One region of the Peribacillus sp. TH16 genome, then DNA from elsewhere that is predicted to be linked to it. Evidence: riboswitches for the same ligand, from Rfam matches in the RefSeq annotation. Region 1 holds a riboswitch; each other region holds the start of a gene.
The links. A riboswitch is a leader RNA that binds a small molecule or an ion and turns the genes downstream of it on or off. The one in region 1 is predicted to bind thiamine pyrophosphate.
Positions count from the first base shown of each region.

Region 2: linked by a shared signal. The riboswitch ahead of JFV29_RS21160 (ABC transporter substrate-binding protein) and the one ahead of thiC (phosphomethylpyrimidine synthase ThiC) in region 1 are both predicted to bind thiamine pyrophosphate.
Region 3: linked by a shared signal. The riboswitch ahead of tenA (thiaminase II) and the one ahead of thiC (phosphomethylpyrimidine synthase ThiC) in region 1 are both predicted to bind thiamine pyrophosphate.

Region 1 covers NZ_JAEKEM010000002.1:1,925,588-1,928,867, reverse strand. Annotated here, with positions in the region: gene JFV29_RS09320 (histidine phosphatase family protein) at 1-90, shown strand, start outside; gene JFV29_RS09315 (HAD family hydrolase) at 271-1,059, shown strand; TPP riboswitch at 1,210-1,326, shown strand; gene thiC (phosphomethylpyrimidine synthase ThiC) at 1,460-3,241, shown strand; gene JFV29_RS09305 (hypothetical protein) at 3,264-3,280, shown strand, end outside.
Region 2 covers NZ_JAEKEM010000009.1:1,469,643-1,472,922, forward strand. Annotated here, with positions in the region: gene JFV29_RS21150 (ABC transporter permease) at 1-550, opposite strand, end outside; gene JFV29_RS21155 (thiamine-binding protein) at 547-831, opposite strand; gene JFV29_RS21160 (ABC transporter substrate-binding protein) at 843-1,847, opposite strand; TPP riboswitch at 1,979-2,088, opposite strand; gene JFV29_RS21165 (protein-glutamine gamma-glutamyltransferase) at 2,310-3,137, shown strand.
Region 3 covers NZ_JAEKEM010000002.1:1,222,952-1,226,231, reverse strand. Annotated here, with positions in the region: gene thiD (bifunctional hydroxymethylpyrimidine kinase/phosphomethylpyrimidine kinase) at 1-361, opposite strand, end outside; gene thiW (energy coupling factor transporter S component ThiW) at 330-851, opposite strand; gene tenA (thiaminase II) at 867-1,556, opposite strand; TPP riboswitch at 1,675-1,764, opposite strand; TPP riboswitch at 1,844-1,947, opposite strand; SAM riboswitch class I at 2,106-2,210, shown strand; gene JFV29_RS05880 (Fur-regulated basic protein FbpA) at 2,357-2,572, shown strand; gene JFV29_RS05875 (aspartyl-phosphate phosphatase Spo0E family protein) at 2,847-3,038, shown strand; gene JFV29_RS05870 (GNAT family N-acetyltransferase) at 3,128-3,280, opposite strand, start outside.

The DNA.
Region 1 (3,280 bases):
ATGAGGAAAGAGCTGATCCGACGGGGATTCGCAGGTCCAAAGTTTAAGATTGCTAGTAATGGAAAGTTGTATGTGTTCGAAAGAAAATAAGGAAAAACTCGCATGTGAACTTTTTTAAGTTTTCATGAGCAAATAGGGTAAGCCTTTTGATATTTCAAAGAAAGATGAAGGCATTTTACCGATAGTTATTCTTTTTCTAATGGTTGTGGTTTATTATTGTAATAGTGTAATTTTTTCGAATTCAATGGTAGGGAAAAGAGGGTGAGCATTTTGGTAAAGGCAGTTTTTTTTGATTTAGATGATACGTTACTTTGGGATCAGAAGAGTGTGAAAGAGGCTTTTATAGCGACATGCGAATTGGCAAAGGCGAAATATGATTTGAATGTTGACGAGTTTGAGGAAGCGGTACGGAAAGAAGCACGTGAGCTTTATTCTTCTTATGATACATATGAATTTACGCAAATGATCGGTATCAACCCGTTTGAAGGACTTTGGGGTAATTTTCAAGATGATCATGATGAATTCCGTAAGATGGCCGAGATTGTACCAGCTTATCGGAAAGAGGCATGGACAAGAGGCTTGAAGGCATTAGGGATAGATGACCCGGCATTTGGTCTTGAGCTAGCAGAACGTTTCCCTGCTGAGAGACGGAAAAAACCATTTATTTATGAAGAAACATTCCAGGTGTTAGATGAGTTAAAAGGGAAGTACAAATTGTTATTGCTGACGAATGGTTCGCCTGAGCTTCAAAATACGAAGCTTGAAATCACGCCTGAGTTAGTTCCTTATTTCGATCAAATCGTTATTTCCGGCGCGTTTGGACGTGGGAAACCGGATGCTTCTATTTTCGAGCATGCATTAGAAATCATGGAGCTTGATAAGCATGAAGTATTAATGGTCGGCGACAATTTAATGACGGATATCCTTGGTGCATCACGTGCAGGCATTAAATCGGTTTGGATAAACCGTCATGATAAGGAACGGAATGAAGTCATCCCTAATTATGAAATTACGCATTTAGAGGAGCTTTTTCCTATCCTTGAGAGTCTAAATAAATAACGGATATATCCCCTTCAAGTAGTAAGTTCAAAAAAACTTAACTTGGAGGGGATTTTATTTAATTCAAAACATGGCATTAAAATAATAGGTCTTTGAATTTATTTACAAACCAAAATGGATGGTATATAGTTACCATGTAATAATTAATATTATTCAGACTAGGGGTGTCCAATAAAAGTTGGGCTGAGAGAGAAGCGCGTTAAAGCTTCTTAACCCTCAGGACCTGATCTGGTTCATACCAGCGTGGGGAAGTTAGAATCTACTATTCAATGACATGTAATTTGGTCATTTCTGTAGTCATACTAACTTTAGCCGGGTCTTAAATATGAGACCTGGCTTTTTCGTGCGAAAATGGATTGGATTTTGTCCTTTTTAATCTAACTTAAAAAGGAGAAATGAAATCATGAGTAATTCAGTAAATGACATGAACGTTTCAATTATGTCCAATTTTGCAGGAAGTAAAAAAGTTTATGTAGAGGGGTCTAGACCTGATATAAAAGTTCCTATGCGTGAAATTAAACTAAGTCCCACAACAGGAGCATTTGGTGAAGAGGAAAATTTACCTCTACGCGTATATGATACTAGCGGTTTCTATACGGATTCTGAGTATTCTATTGATATTCGTAAAGGTCTTGACCCTATTAGACGCAACTGGGTTCTTGAACGGGAAGACGTTGAAGAGTATGTGGGGCGTAAAATAAAACCAGAAGATAATGGGTATAAAAAAGTTGAGTCTCATTCCAAAGCAGAAGTTTTTCCGGGATTGATAAGAAATCCTTTGCGTGCAAAGAAGGGGAGAAACATAACCCAACTCCATTATGCTCGTAAAGGTATCATTACCCCAGAAATGGAGTTTATTTCGATTAGAGAAAGTGTTTCCGCTGAGTTTGTACGAGATGAAGTAGCTAGCGGGCGGGCCATTATACCGGCTAATATTAACCATCCTGAAAGTGAGCCGATGATTATCGGACGTAATTTTCATGTGAAAATAAATGCGAATATTGGGAATTCAGCGGTTAGTTCATCCATCGAAAATGAAGTAGAAAAAATGACTTGGGCCACTCGCTGGGGAGCCGATAACATCATGGATCTCTCTACCGGAAAAAATATACACACAACCCGTGAATGGATTATTAGAAATTCGCCTGTACCTGTTGGAACAGTACCGATTTATCAAGCGCTTGAAAAAGTAGATGGAGTCGCTGAAAATTTAACATGGGAGGTTTTTCGGGATACTTTAATTGAGCAGGCTGAGCAAGGTGTTGATTACTTTACCATACATGCTGGTGTGCTTCTGCGATATATCCCATTAACAGCAAAGCGGATGACGGGAATTGTTTCCCGTGGGGGTTCTATTATGGCTCAATGGTGTCTGGCTCATCATGAAGAAAGCTTCCTCTATACTCATTTTGAAGAAATCTGTGAAATCATGAAAGCATATGATGTATCTTTCTCATTAGGAGATGGACTTCGTCCTGGATCTATTGCAGATGCAAACGACGAGGCGCAATTTGCGGAATTGGAAACATTGGGTGAACTAACAAAGATTGCTTGGAAACATGATGTACAAGTTATGGTTGAGGGGCCCGGTCACGTTCCAATGCATTTAATTAAAGAAAATATGGATAAGCAACTGGAAGTTTGTCAAGAAGCCCCATTCTATACATTGGGACCCCTAACAACTGATATAGCTCCTGGCTACGATCATATTACTTCTGCGATTGGGGCTGCCATGATTGGCTGGTTTGGAACTGCGATGCTTTGTTATGTGACACCGAAAGAGCACCTTGGTCTTCCAAATAAAGAGGATGTTCGAATAGGGGTTATTACGTATAAAATTGCAGCCCATGCCGCTGACCTAGCAAAAGGCCATCCAAATGCTCAAAAACGAGATGATGCCCTTTCAAAAGCAAGATTCGAATTTCGTTGGAGAGATCAGTTTAATCTATCGCTCGATCCTGAAAGAGCCGTTGAATATCACGATGAAACTCTGCCTGCTGAGGGTGCCAAAACAGCTCACTTTTGTTCAATGTGCGGTCCTAAATTCTGCAGCATGAGAATCTCACAAGATATTCGTGATTTAGCTAAAGAAAAAGGGCTTGGTTTTGAGTCTGTAATTGATGAAGGCTTGAAAGAAAAAGCGAATGAATTTAGAAACACAGACGGAAAAATCTATCAATAATATGGACGAAAAGGAGAATTCGATGAATCGAGTAATCCA
Region 2 (3,280 bases), on a different contig from region 1:
AAATTTTCAGTCCGGAGAAAATGAACGGAATCGAGTGAGGAAGTTCTAGCTTCCAAAATAGTTGCATTTTCCCTGCTCCCATCATCTTGAAATAATGCTTAAGTTCATAAGGAGTCTGGCGAAAACCGTCCAATGAAGCAACAGCGAGAGGGAAAAAACATACGAGAGAAATCACAATCAGCTTCGGCAGCATACCAAAGCCAAACCAGATGACTAGAAGCGGCGCCAAAACGATGATAGGAATATTTTGTGATAGAATGAGAAGCGGATAAACCGCATCTTTTACACCAGGAAAAAGGTGTAAGAGAGCAGCAATTACTAAGCCAATACAGCTTCCAATAAAAAAACCAGATAATGCAAGGTTAGTAGTTGATATAAGGTGTCCAAAAAGGCTATGAAACGACTCTATTCCCTCGATAAAAATGGCTGATGGAGCAGGAAGTAGCCATTTTTCAACCTTTAATAAGCCTGTTGCTAACTCCCACACTATTAGCAACAATAATAAAAGAAAGAAGGGAGCCCCCTTCTTCCAAATCTTTCTTCCGCTCATGGCCGATATTTCTCCGTTAACGTATCCATCGTGATTCCGCTAGGCTGGTACAATATTTTCACTTGGGAAATGACATTCGGCGAACCTATTTCAATCATTCTCACATTCATTTTTTCTATAACGGCCAGAAGCTCAGAAAGCTCACCTTCCATTGTTGTTTCAAGCGGGTGCACCTCGTACTTGACACCTGATTCATCGATGATTTTGATCGCTTCATCGACTAAGGGGATGACATTTTCCCCTTTAGGAATAATTTGTATACTAATTAATGAGTTTGCCATTGTAGTTCCTCCTATTGTGGTAAAAATTCATTGGTAAATGCTTTCTCAGGATCGAAATCACCTTCAAGAAGATTATTTTCAGTCATCCACTCACTATAATTCTTCCAAATTTCAAGCTTTTGTTCACCCCATCTAGGAGCATCATCCTGATACTTAGATGCAAGCCACTTCTGGCTTTTCTTCACTAGCTTTTTATCTAGATCTGGTGCAGCCTTGATTAAAATGTCTGCCGCATCATCAGGATTCTTAATCGCAAACTGGTACCCTTTCGAAGTTGCCTCTACGAACGCTTTAACAGTATCTGGATCCTCTTTAATCATCTTTTCATTTGTGGTCAAAACAGGCGTATAGTAATCGAGCTTATCTGAGTAATCAGTTAAGTAAACCATATTCAGCTTTTCATTTCGCAATTCAGCCTCAATACCTGTCCATCCATAATAAATCCAAGCGAAATCAATATCTCTTTTCACTGAAGTGAAAAAATCCGAGTCGCCTGTATTTACTATTTCCACTTTATTTACATCCGCATTATCTTTTGTCATGAGAGATTCGATGATAGCCTTTTCAACTGGAGACCCCCAGCCACCATACGTTTTCCCTTCAAAATCCTTAGGTGTTTTAATATTTTTAGCCACAGGAGAAGCGAATCCTGAGGTATTATGCTGGATGACAGCCGCTAACGAAACAATCGGCACGCCTTGCACGCGAGCCTGTGTAATGCCCTCCTGGTAGCTCACGCCAAATTCTGATTTCCCTGAAGCCACAAGCTTATCAGCTCCTGCCTCACCTGGCATGATAATTTCTACATCCAGGCCTTGTTCTTTAAAATACCCTTTTTCCTTCGCTACATACAATCCTGTATGGTTTGTATTCGGTGTCCAATCGAGAACAACCGAAACCTTTTTTAATTCTTTATTGTCTTCATTTTTACCTGCTTCTTCCTTTTCAGTAGTGCCGCCAGCACCACATCCAGCTAAAAGGAATAACAAAGTTATCAGTGGCAATAATTTATTCACTATTTTTCCTCCTACACATTATATAAGGTCCATATGCCGAAACTTTATTGGGTGCCAGTCCCCATCCAAATAATAGATTAAAAAACAAAAACGCCCGAGGATGAATTCGGACGTTAACATACAAAACAGAAAGTCAGTCATGATATGTTCCCTCCGCTGGCATCATCCAGATCAGGTTCAAAGAGTCAGCATCTTAAGGACGCAATCTCAGCCAGCAATACCGGCTCCCCTACATTTCTTGCACATATGAACTTTTCTCTCTCATTATATCAATTCATACAGAAAAGGGAATACTAATTTGCTTCTTCTAACGATGGGCCATTCTGATCATCCTCAGTAATAGGAATAAAATTTGATCAGTATTGTTCAGCAACTCATATAATAATTATTATTACACTGTAGATAGTTCTTGAACTACTTGAATTAATCATTTAATTTTGTGACCAAGAGGTGGATATGATTATGATAAAAATTAATCAAAAATGGTTAGATGTCAGTCAAATCCAACCAGGTATAATATCTGAAAAAGCATTAGAAATTCTCCAATTAATGTGGAAATATCCGAATATTTTTGTATATAAGACAATGGAAGATCTTAAATTCGATATAGAGATGAGGCTGCAAGTCAATAAAGCTGCTGTTTCGTTAGATAAGAGTAATCCTGAATTTACAATACTCGAGGATTCTGTATGCAATGAACAATATTGGCGACTTACAAAAGATGGAGCATTTGAGCTTAAACCAAGCGTACCCCCTCATCTGGCACTTGAGGATATTTTCATAAACGGAAGTCTTTACGCTTTCGAATGCGGGACAGCGATTGTCATTGTTTTTTTAAAAGCTGTTTTAGATACGGTTGGTCCTAAGAATTTTGACCGTCTTTTTTCAGGCCTTACTCTTTATGACTGGCACTATCCGCAGAATTTGATTCTTCGAGTTCATGAAGGGACGGATTATGTACCAGGCGACTGTGTTTACTTCAAAAACCCAGATTACGACCCGAGCACTCCAGAATGGCAAGGGGAAAATGCGATATTCCTTGGAGAAAACCTCTTTTATGGCCATGGGATTGGGATTACCAATCAACAAGGAATCATCGATGAATTAAATAGCAATAGAAAGTGGAATGCCATCATATCAGCGTTCCTAACAAAGCATATTGTAAGCATAAATAGTTCCCACTATAGTCAATTCAAGCCAAATATCCCCCGTAATAACTCCGTGTCGCTTCATGACTGCCTATCCAATATAATTGTTTCTGAAATAGGCTCGAGAACTTTTCTAGCGTAGGATTAACCGTTTCTCTTATTAAAGATATAGATTTTGAATCACTTTTCGTTTATTTTAATAGCTTGTGAAACTCGACACTGACTAACAATTTTTTTCAGAGTGACGTGTATCACTATAAAAAAAACGCTTGGGAAATGGATTTC
Region 3 (3,280 bases), 700 kb from region 1:
AGACAGCTTTTTCATCGAGCAAATGATGGCCGCTTTTGGAAATCATGACAGGATCAAGGATAACGATTGCGGGTAAGAAGGTATTTAGAGACGCGGCGACTGTTTCAACTATTTCTTTTGATCCAAGCATACCTATTTTTACTGCATCGACGTGTATATCTTCAAAAATAGCTGCAATTTGATCCGTTATGATACCTGTATCTATAGCTTGTACTGAACGTACCTCCATTGTATTTTGTGCCGTTACAGCTGTAATGACAGACATTCCAAAAACCCCATGTGCAGAAAATGTTTTTAAATCAGCTTGTATTCCAGCACCGCCCCCTGAGTCAGAGCCTGCGATGGTTAACGCTGTTTTCATAAAAAAACCCCTTCATATAATTATTTTTTAAAAGTATTTTCAGTAAAATGAAAGCTAAAATGGCACCTGCGAATGAACTAAGCATAAAAGCTGGTAAAAAACCAAAAATAGCTGCTTTTTCTCCCAATAGGAGGACAGCAAGGGGATAACAAGCTAGGGATCCAAGAATGCCGGTCCCTATCACTTCCCCTAAACAAGCGAATTTCAAGCTTTGTGTTTTTCGATAAAGGACGGCAGCCAATAGTGCACCGATCATGCTGCCCGGAAAGGCGAAAATTGAACCTGTACCAGACATGTTTCTAATGATGGAAACTAAAAAAGCTTGTGTTACCGCATAAGCCGGTCCCAATAAAACGGCTGTCATGACATTTGCCAGATGCTGAATCGGAAAGATTTTTGCAAATCCGGCCGGGATGAAAATGAATGAACTAGTTATGGTAGTAATGGCCGTGATCATGGCAGTCAACGTCATTTTCTTGATTGGATTCATCATCATGCCAACATCCTACAGTGGCCAATCCTGCTCATTTTGAACCATATCCCAGAATAAATATTCATAACGGGAAGTCACCAAAAAATGCTTCTCTAATCTAAGAAGTTCCTTTTCAGGCATGCCTTCTGTTAACTCTTCCAACAAAGCAATCAGCCATTTGTGTGCTTCACCGAATTCAGGAGACGAATATGATTTAATCCAATCAGCATAGCGATTGTTTTCTAATGCTTCACCATTTTGTTCTTTTAATAGCAAACCGATCTCATAATAATCCCAGGCGCATGGAAGGAGGCAGGCTATCAGGTCGGCCAAAGTCCCATTTTGGGCTGCATTTAGCATGTAACCCGTATAAGCTAGAGTGGTTGGAGTAGGTTCTGTATTTTCCAATTCGATTGAGCTGATTCCGAACTCCAAAGCATAATGTCGATGGATATCCATTTCTACTTGAAGGGTTTCATTCAAAATACTTGCAAACTTAGCCATGGTTTCGAGATTATGAGCTTTGATGACTCCTAACGCAAAGAGTTTGGAATAATCCATAAGATAGATATAGTCCTGCTTTAGGTAATAGGCAAATTTCTTTTCTGAAAGCGTCCCATCTCCAATCGCCTGAACAAAGGGATGTGTATGGTTCCTTTTCCAGATTCCTTTTGCCCGTTCATGAAGTCTATCACTGAAGGTTTCTAATTTTGTATTCTCCATGGTACATCCTCCTTGAAATTTAAAATTTACTAAAATTGTAAATAGTGCATACACTATCTGATCAACAAAAAAACCGCTCTCTGAAAGAAAGCGGCTGTTACCGAGGAAGAAGCAAATTCCTTCTTACAGCCTGCTTCCCTCCGCTGGTATGACCAGATCAGGTGCAAAGGGTTTGATTCTCAGCAAAAGTGCTCCCCTAGCAGTCTAATTATTCACCTTTTCCATCTGAAAAAAAAAACCGCTCCTGAAATACGGAGCGGGGCAGATGGATAAAGTCATGTGTTTAAAGACGATATCATCCACTTCCCTCCGCCGGTATGATCCGGTTCAGGTTCAAAGGGTCCGGAACAAATTCCATCTCAGTCTTAAAAAGACTCCCCTAGTGGTGTGAATGTATGTAATTACTGACATCATATCAGAAAGCCAGGAAATTGCAACCCAATTTGAATGGGGTCTATAGAGAATACCTATCAAAAAAAGGGAGAACCATGTGATTGACTTTTGAAGAATATTGGGATAAAATCATGTCTACATCATTTATATATTGAATTCTTATCCAGAGAGGTGGAGGGACTTGGCCCAAAGAAACCTCGGCAGCAGACCCATTTTGGGAACTGTGCTACATCCAACAAGCATACGCTTGGAAGATAAGAAGAGCCGAACGGACTACTGTAAGCCTCTTCTTGAATTAGAAGAGGCTTTTATTTTTGTGAAATAACGTTTAGTGACATAATAGAAAAGATATAATTTGGTGAAAATGATACCTGTTACTACAATTTAGCTCATATGAAGGCGGGCTGATGAAGACAAGGAAAGGAGCCATTTACATGGCAGAATTATTTAAGAGAATTGAACAGAGGAAGGCATTGCTGATTGAAGAGTTATTAGCGAATGGAGTTTATAAAACCTCTGATGAAAGACATCTTTATGATGTTCCTTTAAAAGTGCTTGAAGATGAATATAAGATTGTTATAAATAGACCTAATATCGAGTCTCCTTCAGAGTGGATGACATAGTAAGAGTTCTTAAAATACTTTACTATCTTAAAATATTATTTAATTTGATGAATATTATTAAAGCATTCGCAGTGTACATGAGTGAATGCTTTTTTATATTTGTCTAGAATATAAAATGTCACAAAAAAGACACAAACAGAGAATGGAATAGGCTTTTTGTCACATTTATTTTGTGGAATAACACATTTTAATTTCCATATATGGTTGATTTTAACTACTTATTTCTTTATCATAAAAGGTGTAAGAAAATTGAATAAATAGGAAGTGACTATAGATGCCCCCAAAGATAACCGTAGAAAGAATAGAAGAAAAGAGACGGGAAATGATTAAATTGGCAGCTGATTATGGTTTTACAAGCCTTCTAACTGTTCAAGCAAGTCAAGAATTGGATTCGCTGTTAAATGCTATAACAAATAAAAGAAAATCAGAATATTTTTTACTTAAAAAATTTTATAGTGATTTTTAAATTTCGTCAGTGACTTTAAAATAGATTCCTTCATTTAAACTAAAAAAGGCTACTGCTGAATGAAGGCAATAGCTTTTAAGTAATGAAATTCAAATATTAACACGCTTACCAAGGATTACTAAATCCCGTTCAATACCATCTAGCTCGGCAACTTGAGGTAAATGCGCCCATTCTTCAAAACCAAATTTAGAAAACAGTCTTATGCTCGGTGCATTGTGAGCAAATATAAAACCAAGTAGTGT